Linked DNA regions of Phreatobacter oligotrophus. The main gene of each other region encodes a partner of the protein of the gene in region 2 in a complex. Links are inferred from orthologs where the notes say so. Each region holds a gene or a part of one and is shown on either strand. Other genes may lie near its edges.

Evidence for each region.
Region 1: the proteins of tsaD (region 2) and tsaB are in contact, whole or in part, in a solved structure (PDB 4WQ4), measured with the Escherichia coli proteins. The link is inferred for Phreatobacter oligotrophus from one-to-one orthologs.

The regions. Positions count from the first base shown.
Region 1 is NZ_PZZL01000012.1:29,651-36,083, forward strand. What follows is about bases 2,205-5,107. They hold tsaB (tRNA (adenosine(37)-N6)-threonylcarbamoyltransferase complex dimerization subunit type 1 TsaB), read left to right. Parts: upstream 2,205-3,268; coding sequence 3,269-3,946; downstream 3,947-5,107. Other genes in these bases: C8P69_RS20345 (hydrolase), read right to left, coding at 2,205-2,473; C8P69_RS20350 (NifU family protein), read left to right, coding at 2,646-3,206; C8P69_RS20360 (GNAT family N-acetyltransferase), read left to right, coding at 3,943-4,446; C8P69_RS20365 (sensor histidine kinase), read left to right, coding at 4,612-5,107. Outside these bases: lepA (translation elongation factor 4), read right to left, coding at 1-449; C8P69_RS20340 (universal stress protein), read left to right, coding at 613-1,110; more of C8P69_RS20345, read right to left, coding at 1,130-2,204; more of C8P69_RS20365, read left to right, coding at 5,108-6,433. UniProt on the Escherichia coli protein: Required for the formation of a threonylcarbamoyl group on adenosine at position 37 (t(6)A37) in tRNAs that read codons beginning with adenine.
Region 2 is NZ_PZZL01000003.1:393,477-399,911, forward strand. The notes cover bases 1-2,905. They hold tsaD (tRNA (adenosine(37)-N6)-threonylcarbamoyltransferase complex transferase subunit TsaD), read right to left. Parts: upstream 2,042-2,905; coding sequence 959-2,041; downstream 1-958. Other genes in these bases: C8P69_RS09015 (NAD(P)H-dependent glycerol-3-phosphate dehydrogenase), read right to left, coding at 1-942; hemC (hydroxymethylbilane synthase), read left to right, coding at 2,137-2,905. In the rest of the region: more of hemC, read left to right, coding at 2,906-3,066; C8P69_RS09030 (uroporphyrinogen-III synthase), read left to right, coding at 3,066-3,806; C8P69_RS09035 (mitofilin family membrane protein), read left to right, coding at 3,842-5,350; C8P69_RS09040 (heme biosynthesis protein HemY), read left to right, coding at 5,361-6,435.

The DNA.
Region 1 (6,433 bases), on a different replicon or contig from region 2:
TGCTTGACGCGCTCGGGCTCGGCGGCCGGCAGGTCGATCTTGTTCAGCACCGGCACGATCTCATGGCCGGCATCGAGCGCCTGGTAGACATTGGCGAGCGTCTGCGCCTCGACGCCCTGCGAGGCGTCGACGACCAGGATGGAGCCCTCGCAGGCGGCGAGCGACCGCGACACCTCATAGGCGAAGTCGACGTGGCCGGGCGTGTCCATGAGGTTCAGGACATAGGTCTTGCCGTCGCTCGCCGTGTAGTCGAGGCGCACCGTCTGCGCCTTGATGGTGATGCCGCGTTCTTTCTCGATGTCCATGTTGTCGAGGACCTGTTCGGTCATCTCGCGTTCGGACAGGCCGCCGGTGACCTGGATGAGGCGGTCGGCAAGCGTCGATTTGCCGTGGTCGATATGGGCCACGATCGAGAAGTTGCGGATGAGGTCGAGCGGCGTGTCGGTCATGTGCTGGCACATAGCAGCACACCCCCGTCTTTCCAAGGATTGCGACGCAATGCCACCGCGTTGTGATAGCGGATTGCCCCATCGGGGGCCTTCCGGCCCCGCTTGCCAAGGCTGCGGCGGGGGTGCGACATAGCGCCGTTGCGGTGCGCAGGAGAGGCCCCGAATGACCCGCAAGCGCGAAGCCTACCAGTCCGGCCACACCCCCAAATTCATGGTGGTGGTGGACGAGACAGCCGAATGCGACCGCGCCATCGTCTTCGCAGCCCGCCGCGCCGCACGCACCGGCCACCGCCTGCTCATGCTCGCCGTGATCGAGCCGAAGGTGGGCGACGGGCAGGCGCTGTTCGGCGTCGCCGACGTGATGCGGGCCGAGGCCCATGCGGAAGCCCGCGCCAAGCTCGACGCCGCCGCCGACCGGACGATGACCCTGGTGGGCGTCGAGCCGGAGCTCGTGGTGCGAGAGGGCAAGCTGAGCGAGGCGATCCTCACCCAGATCGAGGAGGACCCGGACGTCGCCATCCTCGTCCTCGCCGCCGGAACGGGGAAGGACGGGCCGGGACCGCTGGTCTCCAGCCTCGCCCGCACCGCCGGCTCCTATCCGATCCCCGTCGCCATCGTGCCGGGCCAGCTCTCCGACGAGGAGATCGAGGCGCTGGCCTGACGCGCCTCACCAAAGTCACTCACCACGTCAGCTCGGCAATCGCGATGCGGTTCTCGGCGACGCTCCAGGCGCGCGCCACGACGCGCTCCTCATTGAACAGGCCGGCGACCGGCCGGCCGATCTCGGCGGCGGGCAGGCGCAGGGTCGTGGTCGCGTCGGTGGCCACCCCCTTGGTCACGTCGGCCGGTTCGCGGCCGTCGAGCAGCACCACATCGCGCGGAATGCCGAAATAGCCGCGCGGCCGCGTCATCAGCACGACGGCGCCGGCGGCGCGGTCGGCGTCCGTCAGCGGCCGGCCCGGGCGCAGATGGACGACGCTGGAGGAGCGCGGGAAGGCCGAGCGGTAGATGTGGGTGACGGGCGCGCCCGGCGCGGCCAGGACGAATTCCAGCGCATCGGTCGGCGCGACGGTCACGGGGCCCCAGCGGCCATCGGCGGCCGTGGTGATGTCGAGCAGCGCCTCGCCGCGGCGCTCGGCCGTCGCCGGATCGACGCGGAAGACCGTGACCTTGGCGCCCTCCACCGGGCGGTTGGTCGGCACGCCGCCGGGATTGCCGGTGACGAGGCCGGAGAGCCGCACCTGCGCCTCCGCCGGCACGGCGAGGGTCGAGGGCTCGGTGCCGGCGATGAAGCGGTGGATCTCGCGGAAGGCGCGGGGATGGAAGGCCACCTCGCGGTGGTCGAGCTGGCCGAGGGCGATGTTGGTCGCCCCGCGCAGGGTCGGGCCGTCCGCATCGATGCCGGTCGCAACGCCCGGACGGCCGACGAAGCGGCCGTCGGGCTGCGCGAACTTGTCGTTGCCGTCGCTGCGGAGGGTGAGGAAGGCGGTGCCCTCCACCACATCCGTGTCGCGGCGGTTGAGCATGGTCAGGAAGGGGCCGCGGCCGTTGAACTCGCTGCCGGGATTGGCATCCCAGGCGAAGACGCCGCGGTTCGGCGTACCGCAGAGCACGGCATGGCTGACCTTCGGAGCGCCGCCGGCCTCGACGACGAAGTTGCGCACGGCATTGCCGCCGCGCGAGCTCGCCACCAGCGCCAGCCGCGATGCGCCGGTGCGGGCGAGCAGGGCATCGACCTCGGCAGAGAGCTCGCGCAGCTGGTCGGCCGTGCCGGAGCGGCCGGCCTGGGTCACCGCATCGTCGTTGCGCGACAGCGGATCGGTGAAATTGAGCGCGCGCAGGCGATCGGCCGGCCAGCCATTGGCCTCGAAGCGCCAGAGCGTCGTCATCCAGAGGGCGGCATGGTCGCCATTGCCGTGGACGAAGAGGATCGGCGTTATCGGGCGCGGCTGGGCGCGGGCGGGAAGGATCGCGGCGGCGGCGAGGGCTGAGCCCGTCGCAAGGATCTGGCGGCGTGTCGGCATGGCGTTTTCTCCCGGGGGGTGAGACTGGCGGAGCGGCAAGCGGCGTCAACCCGGCCAAGCGGCCGCTTTCCAGTTGACGCGAGACCCGCGGATCGCCACATCATTGGGGCAGAGCAGTTTTTTGAATCATTCCAATCGGCCCGGCCTTGAACCGGCGTACGGGGAGAGCAGCATGTTCATCCAGACCGAAGCCACGCCCAATCCGGCGACCCTGAAGTTCCTGCCCGGCCGCACCGTCCTGCCCGAGGGCACCCTGCACATGCCGAACGCGGACGCGGCCCGCCAGTCGCCGCTGGCCGAGAAGCTCTTCGCGATCGACGGCGTCGCGGGTGTCTTCTACGGCAATGATTTCATCACTGTGACGAAGGGCTCGGCCGAATGGCCGCACCTGAAGCCGGCCATCCTCGGCGCGATCATGGAGCACTTCATGTCGGGCCAGCCGCTGGTGCGCAGCGGCGAGGTGACGGTGGCCGAGGGCGATGCGGAGTTCTTCGATCCGTCCGATGCCGGCACGGTCGACACGATCAAGGAGCTGCTGGAGACGCGGGTGCGCCCGGCTGTGGCGGCCGATGGCGGCGACATCACCTTCCGCGGCTACAAGGACGGCATCGTCTATCTCGCCATGCAGGGGTCCTGCTCGGGCTGCCCGTCCTCGACCGCGACGCTGAAGCACGGCATCCAGAACCTGATGCGCCACTTCCTGCCGGATGTGCGCGAGGTCCAGGCCATCTGACGCGGCGGCTTCAGCCGCAAGTCGGCCTTCACCACCGGGGCGCGACGGTGTAGCACCGCCCCATGTTGGTTCTCGCCCTCGACACGGCGCTCGGTGCCTGTTCGGTCGCCGTTTTCGACGCCGACCGTGACGTGATCCTCGCCTCGGCCTGCGAGGCGATGGAACGCGGCCATGCCGAGCGCCTCATCCCGCTTGTCGCCGAGACCTGCACAAGGGCCGGAATCGCCCCGCGCGACTGTCGCCGCTTCGTCGCGACCACCGGTCCCGGCAGCTTCACCGGCCTGCGCGTCGCGCTCTCGGCCGCCCGCGCCATGGCGCTCGCCGCCGATGGCGAGGCGGTGGGCCTCTCCACCCTCGCCGTTCTGGCCGAACCGTTTCTCGCCGCCCCGGAGCCGGCCGCAGTGCTCGCCGCCATCGACGCCCGGCACGGCCATGTCTATGCGGCGCTCACCGCCGGTGACCGCTCCATCCTGCAACCGTCGGCCTATCTACCGCGCGAGGCCGCGGCCGCCCTGGCGGCAGCCGCCGGTCCCGTCGCGCTGGTCGGCCCCGGCGTGGAGGCCGTGATGGCGGCCTGGCCCGATGGCGCCGCCGCTCCCGTCGCGCTCGATGGCCGCCCGGCGCCCGACATCACCGTCCTGGCGCGGCTCGGCGCGACGGTCGACCCCGCGCTCGCGCCTTGCCGCCCCCTCTACCTCAAGGCGGTCGACGCCAAGACCAGCGCGGAGCGCCGCGCATGACGTCGATCTACGATGTGGGCCTGTGGTGGTGGCCGCGACCCGAACCGGTGGTGAGCCGCGCCGAACGCGCCGATTGCGACGACCTCGCCACGATCCACGCGGCCGCCTTCCACCGCGGCTGGGGCGCCGAGGACATCGCCGCCATGCTGGCCGAGCGCAACGTCCTCGCCCATGTCATCCGGCGCCGGCCCGCGGCGCCGCCGGCCGGCTTCATCCTCAGCCGCATCGCCGCCGACGAGGCGGAAATCCTCACCGTCGCGGTTGCGGCGCGGCTGCGCGGGCGAGGCTACGGCGCCCGGCTGCTCAAGGCCCATGTCCCCGACCTGATGCGCGCCGGGGTCCGCACCCTCTTCCTTGAGGTGGAGGTCGGCAACAGCCCGGCCCTCCATCTGTACGAGCGCGCTGGCTTCGTCACGATCGGCCGCCGCAAGGGGTACTACCGCACCGAGGCGGGCACCACCGACGCCATCACCATGCGGCGCGACCTGCCGGCTTTGTGACCCCACGGCAGGCTCCCGCGATTTTCCTCGGACCGTTCACGTTCTGGACTCTTAAACGCAGAGTCACCCCGAGGGTATGGTGAGCGTGATTCGCGATGCGGGCGGCACCATCGCGGATCGCTCCTGGGGCAAGAGGTGCCGAACCGCGGACGACAAGGACAGGCGATGCCGGGCCTCAGCAGGGTCGAGGACGCATCCGACCAGCCGGGATCATCGGCGCGGCGCCTGCCGAAAGGGCTCGCGACGCTGTCCGCAGCCACCGCGACGCTTCTCGCTTCCACCGCGCTTGCCTCGGCCGAGATCGCCGGGCCGGCCCTTTCCGAGGTCCTCGGTACGATCCGCGCCCATGAATGGGCCGCCTTCGGGCTCAATGTCGGCGTCGTCGTCTTCGGCGTGGTCACCGCCATCGGCCTCCTGCGCTCGCGCGCCAGCGCCGCCGCCGACGCCCAGAGCGCGCGGCGCGAGATCAACGAGCTGCGCCTCGCCCTCGACCGCAGCGCCGAGCTGCTCAGCCTCGACCCCCATGTGATCGTCGTCTGGGGCGGCGACCGTGACGAACCCGACATTGCCGGCGACGTGACGCTGGTGACCGACCTGCCCTCGCCGCGGCGGGTGCTCGCCTTCGGCGCCTGGCTGCCGCCGGAGCCCGCCGCCGAGCTGGAGCGCGCCGTCGACGCGCTGCGCCAGTCCGGAACGCCCTTCATCCTCGACCTCGTCAGCCAGGGCGGCCAGCCCATCGAGGCGGAGGGCCGTCCCATCGGCGGGCGGGCCGTGCTGCGGCTGCGCCATGTCGCCGGCGCCCGCGCCGAGCTCGTGCGGTTGCGGGCGGAGCACGACGCGCTGGTGCGCGAGACGGCGGCTGTCCGCTCTTTCCTCGGCAGCCTCGCCTTGCCCGTCTGGCTGCGCGACGCCGACGGCCGCATCACCTGGGTCAACACCGCCTATGCCGCGGCCACCGACGCCGCCGACGGCGAACAGGCGGTCTCCTCGGGCGCCGAGCTCCTCGCCGCCGCCGACCGCAACGAAGCCGCCAAGGCCCGCAGCGCCCGCACGCCCTTCGCCCGCCGCGTCGCCGCTGTGGCGGCCGGGCAGCGGCGCATCTTCGACGTGGTGGAGCGGCCGGCCGGCCTCGGCTCGGCGGGCATGGCCGTGGACGTGACCGAACTTGAGACCATCCGCTCCGAGCTCTCGGTCGAGATGGAGACGCACAAGCGCACCCTCGACCAGCTCGCCACGGCGGTGGCCATCTTCGATGCCGGCAAGCGCCTGGTCTTCAACAACGAGGCCTTCCGCCAGCTCTGGGACCTCGAACCCGCCTTCCTGCACCAGGCGCCGACCGACGGCGACATCCTCGACCGGCTGCGCGAGCGCAGGCTGTTGCCCGAGCAGTCGAATTTCCGCGAGTGGAAGCGCGCGCTGCACCAGATCTACGAGGCCGTGGACACCGAGCCGCGCATCCTCGAATGGCCGCTCCCCGATGGCCGCTTCCTGCGCGTCGTGCAGAACCCCGATCCCGCCGGCGGCGTCACCTATGTCTTCGAGGACCTCACCCAGCGCCTGCAGCTGGAGACGCAGGTCCAGGCACTCGGCCGCGTCCAGCGCGAGACCATCGACAATCTCGACGAGGCGGTCGCGGTGTTTGGTCCGGACGGCCGGCTGTCGCTGTCGAACCGCGCCTTCGCGGCGCTCTGGGAGATCAAGGACACGCTGCTCGAGGGACGGCCGACCATCGAGCATGTGGCGGCCCTCTGCCTGTCCTATGTCCGCGATGCGCGTGTGTGGACCGACATCCGCGGCGCCGTCACCGCGGTGGCCGACGAGCGCCAGCCGCGCTCGGTACGCATCGACCGCAACGACGGCTCGGTGATCGACACCCGCACGGCGCCGCTGCCCGGCGGCGCGACCCTGGTGACCTTCCGCAATGTCACCGACATGGTCATGGTCGAGCGGGCGCTGACCGAGCGCAACGAGGCGCTGGAATCGGCGG
Region 2 (6,435 bases):
CATGCCACCCAGCACCGCATCCACGGCCTCGGCGATCGGCATGTCGACGCCGGCCGCCTTCGCCTTCTCGACCAATATCTCGGCCGTCAGCGCGCCTTCGGCAAGCGCTCCCTTGCCGGAGAGGAGGTCGAGGCCCTTGCCCTCGCCCAGGGCGTGGCCGAGGGCGAAATTGCGGGACTGCAGGCTCGAACAGGAGAGGATGAGGTCGCCGAGGCCCGAAAGGCCCATCAGCGTCTGCGGCTTTGCGCCGAAATGGGCGCCGAAGCGGCTGAGTTCGGCAAAGCCCCGCGCGGTGATCGCTGCGGTGGCACTGGCGCCGAGCTTGCGGCCCGCGACGATGCCGGCGGCGATGGCGAGCACGTTCTTGGTGGCGCCGCCGATCTCGACGCCCCGCACATCGGTGGTGTGGTAGAGCCGGAAGGTCGGCGAGGCGAGGGTCTGCGCGATGCGCTGCGCCACCTCCTCATCACCGGCGGCGACGGTCACCGCGGTCGGCAGCGCCTTGTCGATATCGGCGGCAAAGCTCGGACCGGACAGCACGGCGGGCACGGCGTTCGGCGCCGCCTCCACGACGACGTCCGACAGGAAACGCCCGGTGCCGCGCTCGATGCCCTTGGCGCAGATGACGAAGGGCGTCCCCGCCGGCAGCAGGGGCGCCGCGGCCTGTGCCACGGCCCGCAGCGCCTGGGCCGGGACCACGACGAGGACGAGATCGGCGGCGATTGCCGCGGCAAGGTCGGTCGTCGCCGCCACCCGCTCGTGAATGACCGCGCCGGGCAGGCGCTTCGCATTGCTGCGCCGCTCGTTCACCTCGGCGACGAGGGCCGCATCGCGGGCCCAGAGCGTGACGGCCGCGCCCGCCCGCGCCGCCACATTGGCGAGCGCCGTGCCGAAGGCGCCCGCCCCCAGCACACCGACCTTGGCCACGCCTGCACCTGCCATCCGCCTCATGCCCCCATCACGCCTTGGCCCCGAGCCGGCCGGACCCGATCGTCGCCGCCGCGGCATCCAGGGGCCAGCGGGCCCGCGGCGCCACGTCCAGCGCATCGGTGAGGCCAAGGCCAAGGCGCTCGGCCCCGGCCCAGGCGATCATCGCGCCATTGTCGGTGCACAATTTCGGCGGCGGCACGACCAGCGGCAAGCCCACCGCCTCTGCGGTCTTCTGAAGCACGGCGCGCAGGGTCTGGTTGGCGCCCACCCCGCCGGCCACCACCAGCGCCGTCGGCTCGCCGTGGCGCTCGCGGAACAGGCGGATGGCGACGCGGCAACGATCCGCCACCATGTCGGCCACCGCCGCCTGGAACGAGGCGCAGATGTCGGCAATGTCTTTCTCGGTCAGCGCTCCGGACGGATCGCGCAGGCCATCGGCGGCAATGCGCACCGCCGTCTTCAGGCCCGAGAGCGAGAAATCCGGCTCAGGGCGGCCCTGCAGCGGACGCGGGAAGGCGAAGCGCCTGGGATCGCCGCCGGCTGCGCGGCGCTCCACCTCGGGCCCGCCCGGATAGGGCAGGCCGAGGAGCTTGGCCACCTTGTCGAAGGCCTCACCGATGGCATCATCGATCGTCGTGCCGAGCTTGGCATAGGCGCCGACGCCGGTAACGGCGAGAAGCTGGGTATGTCCACCGGAGACCAGCAGCAGCAGGAAGGGGAAGGCCACGCCGTCCGTCAGCCGAGCGGTGAGGGCATGGGCCTCGAGGTGATTGACCGCCACCAGCGGCTTGCCGAGCACCAGGGCCATGGCCTTGGCCGTGGTGAGACCGACGAGAACCCCGCCGACCAGGCCCGGACCACCCGCCGCCGCCACCGCGTCGAGGTCGCCGGCCTTGGTGTCGGCCTGGCGCAGCGCCTCGGCCACGACACGGTCGACCACCTCGACATGCGCCCGCGCCGCGATCTCCGGCACCACGCCGCCATAGGGCGCGTGATCCTCGATCTGTGTGCGCACGACATTGGACAGGATCGTGCCCCGGCCATCAGCGCCGACCCGCACCACAGCCGCCGCCGTCTCGTCGCAGGTGGTCTCGATGCCGAGGACCAGCATGGGCCTCACGGGCTCCCTCCCCCGCCGGACGGCGGGACTTCCGGTCCGCCGATCCGTCGTTATGATCAACGCCCCGCCTATCACCGGACCTTCCCATGGCGCAATCGCCCTTCCTTCGCATCGGCACCCGCGGCTCGGCCCTGGCCCTGGCCCAGGCCCATCTCGTCCGGCGCCTCCTCGCCCGGGCGCATGGCGTCGGGGAGGACGAGATCGCCGTCGAGATCATCAAGACCAGCGGCGATGCGATCCTTGACCGGCCGCTGTCGGAAGCCGGCGGCAAGGGCCTCTTCACCAAGGAGATCGAGGAGCAGCTCCTCGATGGCCGCATCGATCTGGCGGTCCATTCCTCCAAGGACATGCCGACAGTGCTGCCGGACGGGCTCGGCCTCGTCTGCTTCCTCGAGCGCGAGGACGTGCGCGACGGCTTCATCGGCCGCGCCTCGCCGACCCTCGCCGACCTGCCGAAGGGTGCGGTGGTGGGCTCCTCCTCGCTCCGCCGCCAGGCGCAGATCCGCCGCGAGCGGCCGGATCTCGACGTCGTCACCTTCCGCGGCAACGTCCAGACGCGCATGGCCAAGCTCAATGCCGGCGAGGTGGCCGGCACCATGCTCGCCATGGCCGGCCTCAACCGCCTCGGCATTTCCGGCGAGGTGACCGAGGTCATCGCGGCCGAGCGCTTCCTCCCCGCCGTGGGCCAGGGCGCCATCGGCGTCGAGACGCGGCTTGCCGACACCCGCACGCGCGACCTGCTCGCCCCACTCGACCATCGCGCCACCGCCATCGCGCTCGCGGCCGAACGCGCCTTCCTCGCCGTGCTCGACGGCTCCTGCCGCACGCCGATCGCCGGCCTCGCCCGCATCGACGGCAGCTCCATCGCCTTCACCGGCGAGATCCTCAGGCCCGACGGCAGCGAGAGCCATGTCGCCAGCCGCGCCGGCACGGTGGCGGACGCCGAGGCCCTCGGCCGCGATGCCGGCGCCGAACTGAAGGCCCGCGGCGGACCCGGGTTCTTCGGTCACGCCTGATGCGCGTGCTCGTCACCCGCGCCGAGCCGGAGGCTGCGCGCACCGCGGCAGCCCTGGCGGCACGAGGGGCCGAGGCGATCATCGCGCCGCTGTTCGCCGCGGAGCCTGTCGCGGCGGAGATCAGCAGCGACGGGCTTTCCGGCCTCCTGGTGACGAGCCCCCGGACGCCGCGCTTGCTCCCCTCGTCGCTGGTCGCGGCCCTGCGTGACCGGCCTGCCTATGCGGTGGGTGACCGCACCGCGGCCGCGTTGCGGGAGGCAGGCTTCAGCGATGTCCGGTCCGCGGCGGGCGATGTCGCGGATCTGGCAGGGCATGTCGCGGCCGAGGCCGGACCGGGCGCAACCTTCCTCCATGCCGGCGGCGAGGACCGGGCCGGCGATCTCGCCGCCGCACTCGCCCGGCACGGCGTCACCGTGCGCACCGCGACCCTCTACCGCATGGTCGCCGTGCCAGTGTGGCCGGCGGCGGCGCGCGACGCGTTCCTCAAGGGCGCGATCGACGCAGTGCTGCACTATTCGCCCCGCGCCGCAGTGACCTATGCCGCCCTCGCCATGGCGGAAGCATCGACAACCGCGGCGGCCCGCACCCCGCTCCAGGCCTGCCTGTCTCAGGCCGTTGCCGAGGCGCTGAACCCTTTGTCGCCGCCACGCGTTATCCTCGCCGCGCGGCCCGACGAGGCGGCCCTCCTCGCCGCGCTCTTTGACGCGGCCGGGTTGCCGGGGGGATCACCCGCGCGCTAAACCGAAGGCCTGTGGGGGCAAGCCGGAGACAACTCATGGCCCATGACGACCGCCCGGGCGACGATCCGAAGCCCAAGCGCCGTGGCAAGGCCCCGATCATCACGCTGGAAGCGGCGGATGTGACGCCTCCGGTCACCGATTCGGCCGGTGCCGAAGCACCTGCCTCCGAAACACCGGCGCTGGACGCGCCCACGACGCCGTCCGACGAGCCATCGGCCCCGGCAGAGGCTGAAACCGCGGCAAAGGAGCCCATCACGGCCGAGGCGACGGCGCCGGTCGCTGCGGAATCGACCGAGGCACCGACCATCGAGGCGCCTCACGCCGATGCCGCCCACGCCGACACCATCGCGCCCGATCCCATCGTCGCGGCAGCCGAGTCTCCGCCGCCGCCCGCTCCCGCCGACCCGGCTCCGGCCTCGGGCGGCTTCGGGCGGCTGGTCGCTGCCGGCATTGTCGGCGCTCTGCTGACTGGCGGCCTTGGCGTGGGCGCTGTCTCCACCGGCCTCGTGACTCTCCCGGCCGGCGATGGCACGGCCCGCGACGCGCGGATCGAAGCGCTGGAGACCCAGCTCCGCCAGGTCGCGGCGCGCCCCGCCGCCACCCCGGCGCCGGCCGCCCCGGACCTCGCGCCGCTCACCCGCCGGATCGAGGCGCTTGATGCCGCCCGTGCGACGCTCGAAAGCCGCCTCGCGACGCTGGAACAGCGGCCGGCCGCCACTGGCGGTACCGCAGCCTCCGGCGCAGCCGCTCCCGCCGTGGACCTGACGCCCCTGCGCAGCGAGATCGACAGCCTCAAGGCCGAGATCGCGCGCCTCTCGGCCCGCCCTGCGGACGCGCCGGCCGCGCCGGCCATCAGCCCGGCCGACATCGACCAGCGGATCGCCAGTGCCGTGACGGCGGCCCGAGACGCCGGCGAGCGCCGGATCGCCGAGCTCGACGCCCAGATCCGCGCCGCCCGCACCGCGCTCACCGAACTCGCCCCGAAGGTCTCCTCGCTCGAAACCTCCCGTGGCCAGGCCGGCGATTCCGGCCGCCGCGCCGCCCTCGTCGTCAGCCTCGGCGCTCTGCGGGCCGCGGTCGAACGCGGCCAGTCCTATGCCGCGGAGCTGCGCGCCGCCGCCGCCCTCGGCCTGCCGGCGGATACCGTTGCAGCGCTCGAGACCCAGGCCGAACGCGGGCTTCCCACCATCGCCGCCCTGACCCAGCGCTTCACCGCGCTGGCGCCGGAGCTGCTGAAGGCCGCCACCCCGCCTGCGTCGGACGGCTCGCTCCTCGACCGCCTCACCGCCAGCGCCCAGAGTCTCATCCGCGTGCGCCCGGTGGGTGAGGCGGCCGGCGACGACGTGCCGACCGTCATCGCCCGCATCGAGGCCAAGCTCCGCCGCTCAGATCTCGCCGGCGCCCTCGCCGACCTCGACAAGCTGCCGGAACGGGTGAAGACTTCCACCGCCGCCTTCGCTGCCGAGGCGCGGGCGCGGCTCGGCGCGGACACCACGCTGCGCCGCCTGTCGGCCGAGGCCGCCACCGCCATGGGCGGGGGCTGAGGAGAGCAAAATGGTTCGCGTCGTCCTCTTCCTCGTCCTGCTCGGGCTGCTGGCCTTCGGCGCCGCCTGGGTCGCCGACCAGCCCGGCACCGTCTCCATCGTCTGGCTCGGCCGGCACATCGAGTTCGAGGTGCTCACCGGCATCGTCGCGCTCGTCGCCGCGGCGGCCGTCGCCATGGCCCTGATCGCCATCGCCAAATGGCTGCTCACCAGCCCCGCCATGGCGCGCCGCGCCATGCGCCGCCGCCGTGCCCGCAAGGGCAGCGAGGCGGTGACCCGCGGCATCCTCGCGGTTGGCGCCGGTGATCGCCGCGCCGCCGAGCGCCACGCCCATGACGCCGAGAAATTCGCCCCCGGCCAGCCGCTGACCCTGCTGCTCAAGGCGCAGACCGCCCAGCTCTCCGGCGACCGTGGCGGCGCCGAACAGGCCTTCCGCACCATGGTGGAGAGCCAGGAAACCCGCCTGCTCGGCCTGCGCGGCCTCTATGTCGAGGCCCAGCGCCGCGGCGACCAGCCGGCCGCCCGCGCCATTGCCGAGGAGGCGGTCAAGGACGCGCCCTCCGCCGCCTGGGCGAGCCAGGCCGTTCTGGAGAGCCAGACGCTCGCTGGCGACTGGGATGGCGCCCTGACCAGCATCGAACGCCAATATGCCGCCCGCACCATCGACCGGGAGAAGGCCAAGCGCCTGCGCGCCGTCCTCCTCACGGCCAAGGCCATGGCCGCCGAGGACCACGATCCCGCCGGCGCCAAGGCGCTGGCGCTCGAAGCCCACGGCCTCGCCCCGACCCTGGTGCCCGCCGCCGTGGTGGCCGGCCGCCTCCTCGCCGCCGATGGCGATGCCCGCAAGGCCTCGCGCGTCCTCGAAGCCTCCTGGAAGGCGACACCGCATCCCGACATCGCCGAGGTCTTTGCCCATGCCCGGCGCGGCGATTCCCGCCTCGATGAGTTGAAGCGCGTCGAACATCTCGCCCGCCTCGTGCCCTCCCATCCCGAGGGCGCCATGGCCGTGGCCCGCGCCGCCATCGATGCCGGCGAGTTCGAGCGCGCCCGCAAGGCGCTGGAACCGCTCGTCGCGGACAGCCCGA